DNA from 3 places in the Nocardia callitridis genome. Region 1 is predicted to be linked to each of the others. Evidence: riboswitches for the same ligand, from Rfam matches in the RefSeq annotation. Region 1 holds a riboswitch; each other region holds the start of a gene.
The links. Region 1 has a riboswitch for S-adenosylmethionine ahead of ABEA50_RS04350 (rhodanese-like domain-containing protein). Riboswitches for the same ligand answer to the same signal wherever they lie in the genome.

Region 1 (4,701 bases):
ACGCCGCTCGCGGTGACCAGGTCGCCGTCGGTGACCGCCGGTTCGGCCACGTAATCGTTGGCACCCGCGTACCCGCTCGCGGCCAAGAACTCCGCCGCGTTGCTGGTATGTCGACGCCCGTCGAGCAGTCCTTCGGCAGCCAACCCGAAGGTGGCACCGCAGATCGCGGCGACGGGGGTTCTCGCGTCGAGAAACGCGCGCGCCGTGCGCGCGAAGGGGGCAAGCTCACCCGTGGTCCAGGTGTCGGCACCGGGCAAGATCAGCATCGCGCTCTCGGCCGGGCGCAGATCCGACAGTGCCAGGTCGGGCACGATGCGTAGACCGCCCATCGTGGTGACCGGATCCGTGGTGAGACCGACGGTGCGCACCTGCCACGCTCCCGGTTCCCGATGCAGATCCGGCTGGTTGATGTGCGCAGTGGCCGCGCCCACCTCCCAATCGGCGAGGGTGTCGTAGACCGCCATGTGCACTACATTTTCGACCATGCCAACATCTTGTCAACATGACACCATGTTGTCAATCAACCTCCGGTCCGTGCGCGATTGCCCGGCGGCCGCCTACCCTGACCCCATGCGGATTTCAGTGTCGGCGGACGAACGAGTCGGCGTCGCCGACGAGGTGGTTCGGCTGCTGCGCGAAGCCGGACACGAGCTCATCACCCGTGGCGCACTGGCCGAGAGTGAACGCGACGACTGGGCATGGGCGAGCGAGGCGGCGGCGCGTGACGTCGCACAAGGACGTGCGGATCAGGCCATCGTGTGCTGCTGGACCGGAACCGGGGCGTCGATCGCCGCCAACAAAGTCGACGGCATCCGCGCCGCCCTCTGCGGCGACGCGGCTACCGCGGACGGCGCACGGCGCTGGAACGACGCGAATGTGCTTGCGCTGAGCCTACGTTCGACCTCGGCCGCGCTACTGCGCGAAATTCTCGATGCCTGGTTCGCCGCCGCCCCCAGCACCGAGGCCGACGATCGCGCCAATATCGACCACCTCGCGCGGATCGAAAGCACCGACAACCCCTGACCACACGGCGCCGCGGGCATGCCAGGGCAATACTCGGCCGGTGCTCGCGGCGCCGACAACGATCGACCGCATCGCGGTGCTCGGCACGCCCGACGCGCTGGATGTCACCGACCCCATTGCGCGGCCCAACACCTCCCCGACCGCACTCACCGAGCCAACGCTCGGCACAGGGCTTCCACGGCGGATCGCCGCACCAGCGAACCCACTGCCCGCCGTCGGTACACCACGACTGCTCGGACCGGCTCCCTCGCTGTCCACCTCGTCGACTGAACCCGACCGAAGCAGCGGGAAGCTCAACTCAGCGCGGCATCCAGATCGCCGAGCAGGTCTTCGATGTCCTCCAGGCCCACCGAGATACGCAGCACACCGTCGGTGAGACCTATGCTTGCGCGGCCGTCCGGGCCCATCGCGCGGTGAGTAGTGGTGGCCGGGTGGGTGATCAGCGTCTTCGCATCACCCAGATTGTTGGAGATGTCGATGATCCGCAGGCCGTTCAGCACCTCGAAGGCGCGCTTCTTCGCCTCGGCCTCGGCCGCTTTCAGCTCGAAGGTGACCACGGTTCCTCCGCCACTCATCTGCGAGGTAGCCAGGTCGTACTGCGGATGCGAACGCAACGTCGGATACCGCACCCAGCTGACGGCGTCGCTGCCATCCAGGTATTCCGCGATGCGCGACGCCGAGTCCGCGGACTGACGCACGCGCAGCGGCATCGTCTCCAACCCCTTGAGCAGGATCCACGCGTTGAACGGACTCAGCGCGGGCCCGGTGTGGCGAATCAGCGTCTTCACCGGTCCGTTGATGTAGTCCTCGGCGCCCAGAATGACACCGCCGAGCACTCGCCCCTGACCGTCGATGTGCTTGGTACCCGAATAGACGACCACGTCGGCGCCGAGCTCCAACCCGCGTTGCAGCAGCGGGGTGGCGAAGACGTTGTCCAGCACCACTTTCGCGCCCGCGGCGTGCGCGAGTTCGGCGACCTTGCGCACGTCGACCAGTGTCTGCATCGGATTGGCTGGCGTCTCGAAGAACACCGCCGCCGTCGGCACCGACAAAGCCGCTTCCCACTGCTCGAGGTCGTCACCGTCGACGAAGACGGTCTCGATACCCCAGCGCGGGAGGATCTCGTCGCACACCACATAACAGGAACCGAACAGGCTGCGCGCGGCCACAAGTCGATCGCCCGCGCGCAGCAGCGCACCCAATGCGGTGAATACCGCCGACATTCCGCTGGAGGTCGCGAAGCAGGCTTCGGCACCTTCGAGCAGCCGCATGCGCTCCTCGAACATCGCGACCGTCGGATTGCCGTACCTGGAGTAGACGAAATGCTCGACCTCGCCGGTGAACGCGGCTTCGGCGGCCTCAGCGCTCTCATACACGAAACCCGAAGTCAGATACAGCGCCTCCGAGGTCTCCTCGAAACCCGAGCGCCGCAATCCCCCGCGCACACCGAGGGTCGCGGGGCCGACGCCGTCGGGTAGTGGGCGCTCGAACGCGCCACCGGTGATCACGACTGCCGCCAGGGCAAGCCGAGCGCACGCCATCCGGTGGCGCCGCGGTGGCCGAATTCGTCGATGCCGCCCTCGAAACCGTCGAGCACGTTGTAGGAGGTCGCGAATCCCGCGGCGGTCGCTGCGGTCGCCGCGCCGATGGAACGCTGACCGGAACGACACAGGAAGACGACGGGGGCTTGTTCGCGGCCCGCGAGTTCGGCACGCAGTTGCTCGACGAACGCTTGGTTACGCGCACCCTGCACGTCGACCCACTCGAGCAAGACCGTCGGCCGATCGATCGAACTGGTATCGGGCACACCGACGAAGCGCCATTCGGCATCGGTGCGCACGTCGACGAGCACGGCTTCGGGGTTGTCGCGCAACAGCTCCCACGCCTGCGCCGGGGTGATGTCACCGGCATAACTCATGTGGACCTCCTGTGAATCCGCACTTGCCGCGAGCGGGTTCGACACGCGGCCGGGTCGTCACCCGGAGCACCCCACCGCGGAGGAGGGTTGCCGACCAGTAATGCCGGGGCTTGACACTGGTTCTCATGACCTATGAATGAGATTGCATGCAGCGGGGGCAACCTGTCAAACGGTAGCGCCGAGCGCTCAGCCTGCGGGAATCGGCTGGTTACACACCAGCCATTTGCCCGAGGAGCTGATCAGCCGCCATTGCGCGGTCGTCTCTTTGCCGTCGACTTTCGTGGTTACCGTGGCCTTCCCTTGTTCGCCATTGGCCTCGGGGGTGTCGATATTCGTGACCTCCACGGTCTTTTCGACACCGTCCTGGCCGGCCAACGGCGAACGCCCCGCATCGAAGTCGCGGCATACCGCCCCGGACGGGGCGAGCGTGTGCGCGCTGTTGACGCCCTCGACGTAATTGCGCACCGCGGCGGCGAGCTTGTCGGCCGCTGTGACATTTTTCTCAGCGGGCGAGAGCAGGCCGCCGATGACGATGCCCGCGAGCACGAGGACAGCGAGCACACCCGCCGCGATGAACGGCACGAGCGACCGCGCGTCGGTCTGGTCGACCGTGATCACGTCGTCGTCGGCCTCGGTGGATGGTTGCTCGGTCATGCTCCGATGATCCCTGGTCGCGCGCGGTATCCGACACCGGGGGCCGCGGTGACCTCGACCAGGCACCGGACCAACCGGACAGCACACGGCGATCACCATGAACCGGACGCACCGGACCACCCGGCAACCGTAGTCGCCCGCCGCGAACGTCACGAGATTCACCGCACCGGCACGGGGAACCCCCGTCGCGCACCGATAGAATCGCGGGGAGCGGCCCGCTGTCCTCACCCCGAGAACCGGGAGAACATACAGCTCAGCGGCCGTGGCGACGCGAGCGCCGGATGGCCACCAGCCAGGGGTTTCGCTTCGTTCGCATCGTAGAGGTACCGCCGACCCGGTGCGATAACTTAGCCTGGGCTAAGAAGACGTCTGTCAAAAGTTTTTCCGACCATTAAGGGTGCGCGTAAAGATGACCGAACAGAGTGCAGCGACTCGCCCGCTCCGCATCGCGATCGTGGGCGCAGGACCGGCCGGAATCTACGCCGCCGACGCATTGATGAAATCCGATGCCGAGGTGAGCATCGACCTGTTCGAGCGGATGCCAGCGCCGTTCGGCCTGATCCGCTACGGCGTCGCACCCGATCACCCCAGGATCAAGGGCATCGTCACCGCACTGCACAAGGTGCTCGACAAGCCCCAGGTCCGCCTGCTCGGCAATATCGACTACGGCACCGACATCGCCCTCGACGACCTGCGCACGTTCTACGACGCGGTGATCTTCTCGACCGGCGCCAACGCCGACCGCGCGCTGGAGGTCCCCGGCATCGGCCTGGACGGATCCTATGGCGCCGCCGACTTCGTCTCCTGGTACGACGGCCACCCCGATGTGCCGCGCACCTGGCCGCTGGACGCGGAGAAGGTCGCCGTGCTCGGCGTCGGCAATGTCGCGCTCGACATCGCCCGCGTACTCGCCAAGACCGGCGACGAACTGCTGCCCACCGAGATCCCGCCGAATGTCTACGCCGGGCTCAAGGCCAGCAAGGCCGTCGAGGTACACGTGTTCGGTCGTCGCGGTCCGGCACAGGCCAAGTTCACCCCGCTGGAACTGCGCGAACTCGACCACTCCCCGACCATCGAGGTCATCGTCGCGCCCGAGGACATCGACT
Region 2 (4,701 bases), 800 kb from region 1:
AACCCGGCAACCCATTCCGCGGTGCCGGTGAGCTCGTTGTCGACATCGTCCTCGTCGTCGGCATTGGGCAGCGGCCACGGCAGCGCGTCGCGGTCGACCTTGCCCGAGGTGCGAGTCGGTAATTCGGCCACCACCGCGAGCCGTGGGATCAGCGGCGTTGGTAGGTGTTCGGTGAGCAGGGCGCGTGCGGCCTTGGAATCGAAGTCACTGCCTGGGCCGGTCAGATACCCGATCAGGATCTTGTTGCCCGCCTTGGTGGTTCGGATCGCCGCGGCGGCGCCGGTGACACCGGGTAGGTGTTGCAGCGCGTTGTCGATCTCACCGAGTTCGATGCGGCGACCGCCGAGCTTGATCTGATCGTCGGCGCGGCCGAGGAACACCAGACCCGCACTCTCGTTGCGCACGAGATCGCCGCTGCGATAAGCGCGTTCCCAGCCGACCGAGGGCAGTGGCGCGTATTTCTCGGCGTCCTTGGCCGGATCGAGGTACCTGGCCAGGCCGACACCGCCGATCACCAGTTCACCGGTTTCGCCTTCGGCCACCGGGTTTCCGGCCTTGTCCACCACGACCAGGTCCCAGCCGTCCAGCGGTAGTCCGATCCGGATCGGCGGGTTGCCGTCGAGCAGCGCCGCGCACGCGACCACCGTCGCCTCGGTGGGGCCGTAGGTGTTCCACACCTCGCGTTCCGAATCACCTTTGGCCGCGAGGCGTTCGGCCAGTTCCGGTGGTACCGCCTCGCCGCCGAAGATCAACAGGCGCACGGCATCGAGTGCTTCGGCGGGCCAGGTCGCCGCGAGCGTCGGCACCGTCGAGACGACGCTGATCTCCCTGCGTACCAGCCATGGGCCGAGATCGGCGCCGGTGCGCACCAATTCGCGTGGCGCGGGAACCAGGCAGGCGCCGTTGCGCCAGGCCAGCCACATCTCCTCGCAGGAGGCGTCGAAGGCCACCGAAAGACCGGCGAGCACGCGGTCGCCCAGTCCGATCGGCTCGTCTTGCAGGAACAGCCGTGCCTCGGCGTCGACGAAGGCGGCGGCATTGCGGTGCGTGACCGCGACGCCCTTGGGGGTTCCGGTCGAGCCGGAGGTGAAGATGATCCACGCGTCGTCGTCGGGGGCGGGCAGCGCGGACGGACTGTCGTCGGCGCGGGTCTGCTCGGCGGCGCGAATACCCGCGGCGGTGGTTTGCACACCCTCGCCGGTGACGATCGCGGTGACCTGCGCTTCGCCGAACACCAGTTGCGCGCGTTCGGGGGGATCGTCGGCGTCGACCGGGACGTAGGCGGCACCGACGTAGAGGACCGCGAGGATGGTGACGTAGAGCTCGTGGCTGCCCGACGGCATGCGGACGCCGACACGATCACCGCGCCGCACACCGGCGATGGCCAGCCGGTTCATCGTGTTCTCGATCGCGACGACGAGTTCGAGATAGCTCAGCGTGACGCGGCCGTCATCGATGGCGGGGGCGTCGGGGTCGGCCTGCGCGGTGGCGGTGAGGATATCGACGAGGGTGCGCGGCGCCGGCGTGCGCGCACCGCCCGCGAGTGCGGGCGAAGTCTCCGGTATCGGCGGGGTCACCTCGGGGACCTCTTGGGCTTCTGGTTCGAGCATGACGCTCCGCCCACCTCCCATCGACGTGCCTCGCATCTCTCTTGTTGTTTCACAGCTGGGTTACCAGTGGGCAAACGCCCAGGTGACCGATTGTCTACATTACCTGGGCCTGCCCGTATCTACTGCTCGCCGAACGATTGCCAAAGGCGGGGGAGTGGTCGTGGCTCGTTGCGGGAACCGCCGGTCGAGGCGCGCTTTCCGATGCCGATGCCTGGTGGACGCCCGCATCGGCGCGGTTCGCCAGATGATCGCTGCGACGCTCGGGAGGCGCCGGTGTGATTCGGCTCATCGTCCGGCGTCGGTGCGGCTCAGTGGAATCGGGCGCGGTGGGCGGGCGCGCGAAGGTGTTGACACCGTGGGGGGGCTTCTGTCAATCTCGGATGAGGTCATGAGTACCAGCGTTCAGCCCCGGCTTGCTGGTCGGCAACCCTCCTCCGCGGTGGGGTGCTCCGGGTGACGACCAGGCCGCCGTTCACCCGAACGCGGCAAGCGCGGACTCGCACGATCCCCTGATCACGGGTCCCCGGAGCCGATGGGATTACCTGATGACCACCGCTGTAGACCAGTCCTGTGCCGCCCTCGCCGAAGTGTCCGGCCGTGACCTCGAGGTGCCGCTCGTGCAAGGCGGAACCACGCGATACGCCAACTTCGACTACGCCGCGAGCGCACCCGCGTTGACGCAGGTGACCGACCGGATCCAACAGCTGCTCCCGTATTACGCCAGCGTGCATCGCGGCGCCGGTTACGCCTCGCGGATCTCCACCGAGTGTTACGAGGCGGCCCGAGGGTCGGTGCGTGAGTTCCTCGACGCCGACACCGATCAGGTCGTGGTGTTCACCCGCAACACCACCGATTCGCTGAACCTGCTCGCCGCCTGCGTTCCCGGTGACACCGTCGTGCTCGACGTGGAACATCACGCCAATTTCCTGCCGTGGGCCCAGCACGGCCGCCGCGTGGTCCGTGCCGCCGACACCGTCGAAGAAACCATCGAACGCCTGGTCGCCGAACTGTGCGCCAAGCCGGCCGCGTTGCTCGCGGTGACCGGTGCCTCGAACGTGACCGGTGAGGTGCTGCCGCTGCGCCGGTTGGCGACCATCGCACACGAATGCGGCGCGCGGATTCTGGTCGATGCCGCCCAGCTCGTGGCACATCGGCGAATCAGCCTGCGCGACAACGACATCGATTACCTGGCTTTTTCCGGTCACAAGCTGTACGCGCCGTTCGGTGCCGGTGTGCTCGTCGGCCGCCGCGACTGGTTGGAAGACGCCGAGCCGTACCTGGCCGGTGGCGGCGCCGTGCGTGAGGTCACCACCACCGAGGCCAAGTGGGCGGCGGCACCGCAGCGGCACGAGGCGGGTTCACCGAATGTGCTCGGTGCCGCGGCATTGGCCGCCGCCTGCGAGGCGATCGCCGCGATCGACACCGAAACCCTTGTCGCGCAGGAACGACGACTCACCGACCAGTTGCGCGCCGGACTGTCGGCGATCCCCGGCGTGCGGCTGTTGCGCATCTGGGACGACAGCGCCGACGCCGTCGGTATCGTCGCGTTCACCCTGGACGGTTTCGTCCCCGGCCACGTCGCCGCCTACCTTTCGGCCGAGCACGGCATCGGTGTGCGCGACGGTCGCTTCTGCGCGCACCCGCTGCTGGCTCGCCTCGGCATCGACGGCGCGCTGCGCGCGAGCGTCGGGCTCGGCACCACCGACACCGATGTGGATCGTTTGGTCACCGCCGTCCGCATGCTCGTCGAGCAGGGCGCGACGTGGGATTATGCGGCTACCGACGGCCTGTGGAGCCCCACTCCCGAAACCCGTCCCCTCGGACCGGGCGCCCCCGATGCGGCCCCTTGCCTCGTGGACTAGGAGTGTTTCGCGAATTGCGAGGTGGGGTGACACCGCGGAGTGGTCCCACCCCACCGCTGTTTAACGAAATTAGTTGGCCGTGTTGGCATTTGAGCGATATCTCCGGTAGATCGGTCTAGTGAACAAGCAACCGGAGACCTCGTGACCCGCGTAGCGGTGGCGGGGCGGACGGATCTGACCGACGCTCAATGGGCGCGGTGAGGTCGGTGTCCTTTTGTTCGTCGGAGCCGGACAACGATGGCAGCGACGGCCGATGTTCATTGCTCCAGCGCGGTCGGCCGGTGGTAGCGGCCGTTGTAATAGAGCAGTGGCGCCGGGGCGGGTTGATGGCCCGTTTCGTCGTTCACCTCGATGACCAGCCCGATGACGAGGGTGTGGTCGCCGATCGGGATCAGGCGATGGATTCTGGTGTGTAACCAGAGCGGGGTGCCGTGCAGTACCGGTTCGCCGGTGTCGAGCGTCGCCCAGAGCGCGCGGTCGCTGAATCGATGCTGCGCCGGGCGAGAGAAGCGTTGCGCCAACTCGTGCTGGTGCGCACCGAGAAAGTGGATTACCACCGAATCCGCGTCCAGCAGCGCCGACAAGCTGGAAGACGTGTCGGAGATATTGAACGACACCAACGGTGGGGTCATCGAGAGCGAGGCGAAGGAGGTCGCGGTGAAACCCACCGGGCCGTCGCCCGAACGCAGGGTGACGATGGTGACGCCAGCAGGGTAGTGGCGCATCGACGTACGGAACCGCGCTGCGCCGATCCCGCCGGAAATGTCGAGCGACCCCTCGGCGCCCTGCGGATGTTCTGCTTCGCTCACCCCTCGAAGCTACTGGCTTTTCCGCGCGCGACGCGGGGGTTGGCGCAGGTTCAGTCCACCTCCAGTGGAAGTCCTGCGGTGATGCGAAGCAGTTCCTGGTAGGTGCTGCGGAACAGGGTCGTCGGGTGGCCACCCGCTGCCCAGAGCTCGCTGTGCTGGGATAACGCGGTGTCGACCCAGGTGGGCAGATTCGTCGGATGGCCGAGTGGGGCGATGCCACCGATCGGTTGTCCTGTCGCCTGCGTCACGGTGTCGGCGGGCGCGATGGTGAGTTTTCCCTCCAGTCGCGCGCCCGTGCGCTTGCGGTGGACCTGATGCGCGCCGGAGACCAGCAGCAGGATCGGATCGTCATCGAGCAGAAACACCAGCGATTTGACGATGGCGCCCACCTCGATCCCCAGTGCTCGCGCCGCTTCGTCG
Region 3 (4,701 bases), on a different contig from region 1:
CAGCGGATCGTCCTGGGCGACGCGGTGCACTCGCCGTCGCGCCGTCGAATCCTGCATCGGCGAAGAATTTTTCAGCGACACGCCCTCACTCCTTTCTCGGCAGACCCTGCGGGTTGATCCGCGACTCGGTCACCTGCTCGGACTGCAAGCCCCACCGATCGATCACCTGCTGATAGGTGCCGTGCTCGATCGCGTAGTTCAGCGCCTGCTGGATGGGGCCGATCAGGCCGTTGTCCTTTTTGGTGGTCACCGCGATCTCGCCCTGCAATGCGGTGCCGGCGCCGGAGAAGGTGCCCACGATCTTGGTCTGCTTCGCGGTGGCCGAGTGGTAGATCGCGCTCGGGTTCGGACCGAGGTAGCCATCGAGGCGGTGTGAGGCCAGCGCGAGGTAGTAGTCCGAGGTCTGCTGGAAATAGGCGATATCGATCGGGGCCAAGCCCTCGGCGGCGTTCTGCTGATTCCATTCCACCAGCAGCTGTTCCTGGTTGGTGCCGGTACCGACGCCGATCCGCTTGCCAGCCAAGCTGGTTCGGTCCTTGAAGTCGAGGTCGCTGTCGTTGGGCAGCTCCAGCGCCACGGTGTCCTTGCGGTAGGTGGCGAAGTCGTACTTGTCTTTACGCTCCTCGGTGACCGTGACGTTCGAGACGAAAGCGTCGACCTCACCGGAATCGATGCGCACGAAGTTTTGCGACCAATCCGCCGCGGTGATCTCGAGTTTCAGTCCGAGGATGTCGGCGACCAACGAGGCGAAGTCCACTTCCGAGCCGACGATCGTCCGGTCGTCGGTGGCGTAGAAGCGCAGCGGCGGCGCGGTGCCGGAACTGCCGGTGACCACCAGCGTGCCCCGGTCGCGGATCGCCTGCGGCACCGTGGCGGCGATGCTGTCGACCTTGTCCGCATGCACCCGTGTCGACTGCTCGGGGGAGAGGTCGAACGTGGTTTCGCCGACCGTGGCGGGGTCGGGGTCGGCGCAGCCGGAGGCCAACACCGCGACCGCGGTCGCGACAGTGGTGGCCAGGACGGAGAATTTCATCGAATACCTGTTCATCAGCGAACTCGGGACAGGAACGCACGGGTGCGTGGATGGGTGGGGTGATCGAGGACCGCCTTCGGCGGTCCCTGTTCGACGATCGCGCCTTCATCGAGAAACACGACGGTGTCGGCGATTTCGCGGGCGAAGCCGATCTCGTGGGTGACGATCACCAGTGCCGTGCCGTCGTGCGCGAGGTCACGGATCACCTCCAGCACCTCACCGACGAGTTCGGGGTCGAGGGCGGAGGTGGGCTCGTCGAAGAGGATCACCCTCGGTCGCAGTGCCAGTGCGCGGGCGATCGCCACCCGTTGCTGTTGTCCGCCGGACAGATTGCGCGGATACGCGTCGGCGTATTCGCCGATGCCGACGCGCCGCAGCAGCGTGTGCGCCTCGGCCTCGATCTCGGCGCGGTCGCGGCGTTGCGCCGAAAGCGGTGCGAGGGTGACATTGTCGAGCACGGTCAGGTGCCCGAACAGATTGAACTGCTGGAATACGAACCCGATCCGGGAACGCTGCTTGCGCACCGCCCGATCCGAGAGCGCGTGCAGGGTGTCGCGGCGTTGGCGGTAGCCGATCAGCTCGCCGTCGATGCGCACCGTGCCCGCGTCGAGGGATTCCAGGTGGTTGATCAAGCGCAGCAAGGTGGACTTGCCCGACCCCGACGGTCCGATCACGGTCACCACCTCGCCGGAGCGCACGGTGAGGTCGATGCCGCGCAGCACCGTGCGCGCGCCGAAGGATTTGCGGACCCCGCGCACCTCGACGGCGAGCATTTCGGTGGGTGTGGTCTCGGTGGTGGACGGTGTGGTTCGGGTTGTGGCCGGGGTGCCCCCGGTTGTCACCGGCGTTGCCTCGGGGGTATTCGTGCTCGGCGCGCCGGTTTCGGTCGTAGCTGTCTCGGTCACGGCTGTGCCTGCGCCCGTGCGAAACCGGTGGTGGCGGTATCGGAATCGGCGACAGCACGCACCCTGTCCCACGCTCGTCGCCACGGCGGTGGCGCGACGGGGCCCGTGCTGCCCCTGGCGTAGTGGCGCTCGATGTAGTGCTGTGCCACCGAGAGGACCGTGGTGAGCACGATGTACCAGACCGTCGCCACCATCAGCAGTGGAACCACGCGCCCGTTGCGGCCGTAGATCACCTGGACCTGGTAGAACAGCTCCGCGATCGCCATCACCGACACGATCGAGGTGCCCTTGAACAGGCTGATCACCTCGTTGGTGGCGTTGGGCAGGATCGAGCGCATCGCCTGCGGAACCACCACCGTGCGGAACTGACGCACCTTCGGAATGCCCAGTGCGGCGGCGGCTTCGAGCTGGCCCGCGTCGACGGAGATGATTCCCGCGCGGATGATCTCGGCCGAATACGCCGCCTGGTGCAGCGCCAGACCGATCACGGCCGCGGTGAACCCGCTGATCACGCCGTTGACCTCGAAGGTGAAGAACGCGGGGCCGAACGGGATGCCGAGCGAAATCGTCCGGTACAGGTAGGCGATGTTGAACCAGAACAGCAGCTGCACGATCAGCGGGATCGAGCGGAACGCCCAGATGTAGCCCCACGAGATCACCCGCAATACCGGGTTGTTCGACAGGCGCGCGATCGCCAGCCCCGTGCCGAGCAGGAATCCGAGCGCGGTGCCCCATGCGGTGAGCTCGAGGGTGACCTTCAGCGATGTCAGCACCGATCGCGCGGTGAAGTACTGCGCGAAGGTCGGCCAGTCCCAGCCGGGGTTGGTGGCGAGGCCGTGCGCGAACTGCGCGAGCACCACGAGCGCGATCACGCTGACCACCCACCGCCACGGGTGCCTGGTCGGCGCGATCTTCGGGGTGGTCGGCGTGTGCCGGCCGTCGACCACCGTGGACGATGCGGTGGTGTCGACGGTGGTCTGGGTGCCGGTGTCGGCGGTGTTCTCGGGGTGGGTCTCAGCGGTGTCCGCTTCGCCGGGTGCGACTGACGCACTCATCTCGGGTCCTTCGACGGAACGTGGGTGACCGTGCCACTCGGGCACCGGTCACGTCACCCGGCCAGTCTCGGGTGGCTAACTGCTGGCTGCGCGGATCAGTGACGACAACCAGCCGATCCGACCTTGCCGTAATCGATGTGTCGGCGCCGCCAGCAGACGAAATGATCAGCGGAAATTCCCACGTCGTTCCTCCATCGATCCCGGCGGAAGCACCCGCACCCGATCGCTCGAGGGGTTGCTGCGACGTCGACGAGCCAGGTCTCTCGGTCGCTCTGGATGGTTGATTTCGGCTCGGTGGAACGTCGGGTCAGCGGCCGAGGCCCCGAACCGACAACCGCCGAGCCGAACCATCATGCCCAGCGCCCGAAACATCAGACAAGGAAAGCGATCACGCTGAATGTAGCCATTGCCGCACGGGCTTCAGGGAGGTAGATACGGTATTCGACGCAAGCCCTGCCACGAATCGAGGCGGTCGGCAACGCGCCTGCGGACGAGCTACCCCGCTTGCCTACCCAGCGGGTGGCGCCGGACAGCGTTCGGGTGATGCGTTGCCCGCGTCGACCGATCCGGGTAGTGCCAGCGCAAGGCGCAGAATGTTCGACCGAGGTCCATCTTGCCCGGCCGTGGTAGCGCCGGCGACGGGGCCGGTCGGCTACTTCATTTGTCGGTCGGCCATCGCATGGTCCGGCATGCCGCCCCATTCGACCCGAACATGTTTTACCCCTTGGTAATTCGGCGACGAAGTCGGACCGTTGGTGCACGCGGCGATGCGGAATCACACCGAAGCGGCCGGTTCGGGTGTGCGGCCGGGGACCGCGAGCGCCCGTCCCTTCCAGCGCAATCCGTCCCGTCGGCGGAGGCGACAGGATCGCACCCACAACCGGAAGTAGGCGGCGACGCCGAGTGGATGAGCGAGGCTCGCGAGTAGATCCGCGACATTCGCGCGGCGTCCGGTCTCGAGACGGCGGGCCAGCAGCCTGCTGGTGGTCGCGGCCAGATAACCGAGGATGCCTGTGCGGCGCAGCCTGCCGTGACCGCACAGCGCGGCGATCGGCGGCACCAGGAAGGCCAGTGCGGCAACGGCTCCCACGGCGGACCCGGCGAAAACCGAACCGCCGTAAGCCGACCAGAGCCAGCGGGTGTACCCGGCGTCCAATTCGCGTGCGTCCCGGTACATGCGCGTGTGCGCGAGTTGCTCCGCGGCGAGCACCGCGGTGCGACGTCCGCTACGGCGCAGCGCTCTGGCAATGTCCAGATCCTCGGTCACACTGTCGGCGACCGCCGCGTGGCCGCCGATCGCACGGTAGTCGGCGGTGTCGAAGACGAGGAACTGCCCGCACGCCACGGTCGTACTCGCGCGCGTCGTGCGCTCGGTCGCCGTGACCGGCACGGTCGAGGCCCACGACCAGCACAGCAACGGTTGCACCAGCGCCTCCGTCAGCGATCCGGACCGCTGACACGGCCACGGCGCGAGCAACGAAACCCGCCGCCGACGCAACTCGCGCACCGCCGCCGCGATCGCCTCGGGTGCCAGACGCACATCGGCGTCGAGGAACACCAGCACCGGCGTCGTCACCTCGTGCGCCAATCGCGCGCAGGCGGCGGCTTTTCCGGTCCACCCGGCTGGCGGCTCGGTGTCGCCGCGCAGCACGACGAACCGAGGGTCGCCCGCCACCGCGCGGCGGGCGAGGTTCGCGGTGTCGTCGCG

Region 2: linked by a shared signal. The riboswitch ahead of ABEA50_RS07735 (aminotransferase class V-fold PLP-dependent enzyme) and the one ahead of ABEA50_RS04350 (rhodanese-like domain-containing protein) in region 1 are both predicted to bind S-adenosylmethionine.
Region 3: linked by a shared signal. The riboswitch ahead of ABEA50_RS19120 (amino acid ABC transporter permease) and the one ahead of ABEA50_RS04350 (rhodanese-like domain-containing protein) in region 1 are both predicted to bind S-adenosylmethionine.

What each region holds. Positions count from the first base shown of each region.
Region 1 is NZ_BAABJM010000001.1:1,015,397-1,020,097, forward strand. Features, by position in the region: gene ABEA50_RS04335 (type 1 glutamine amidotransferase family protein) at 1-485, opposite strand, end outside; gene ABEA50_RS04340 (RpiB/LacA/LacB family sugar-phosphate isomerase) at 571-1,023, shown strand; gene ABEA50_RS04345 (O-succinylhomoserine sulfhydrylase) at 1,317-2,531, opposite strand; gene ABEA50_RS04350 (rhodanese-like domain-containing protein) at 2,528-2,941, opposite strand; SAM riboswitch class IV at 2,956-3,072, opposite strand; gene ABEA50_RS04355 (Rv0361 family membrane protein) at 3,128-3,595, opposite strand; gene ABEA50_RS04360 (FAD-dependent oxidoreductase) at 4,005-4,701, shown strand, end outside.
Region 2 is NZ_BAABJM010000001.1:1,817,581-1,822,281, forward strand. Features, by position in the region: gene ABEA50_RS07730 (Pls/PosA family non-ribosomal peptide synthetase) at 1-1,610, opposite strand, end outside; SAM riboswitch class IV at 1,995-2,108, shown strand; gene ABEA50_RS07735 (aminotransferase class V-fold PLP-dependent enzyme) at 2,156-3,472, shown strand; gene ABEA50_RS07740 (flavin reductase family protein) at 3,730-4,281, opposite strand; gene ABEA50_RS07745 (YbaK/EbsC family protein) at 4,332-4,701, opposite strand, start outside.
Region 3 is NZ_BAABJM010000003.1:312,554-317,254, forward strand. Features, by position in the region: gene ABEA50_RS19105 (GNAT family N-acetyltransferase) at 1-57, opposite strand, end outside; gene ABEA50_RS19110 (ABC transporter substrate-binding protein) at 86-1,048, opposite strand; gene ABEA50_RS19115 (amino acid ABC transporter ATP-binding protein) at 1,048-1,806, opposite strand; gene ABEA50_RS19120 (amino acid ABC transporter permease) at 1,935-2,993, opposite strand; SAM riboswitch class I at 3,182-3,276, opposite strand; gene ABEA50_RS19125 (glycosyltransferase family 2 protein) at 3,769-4,701, opposite strand, start outside.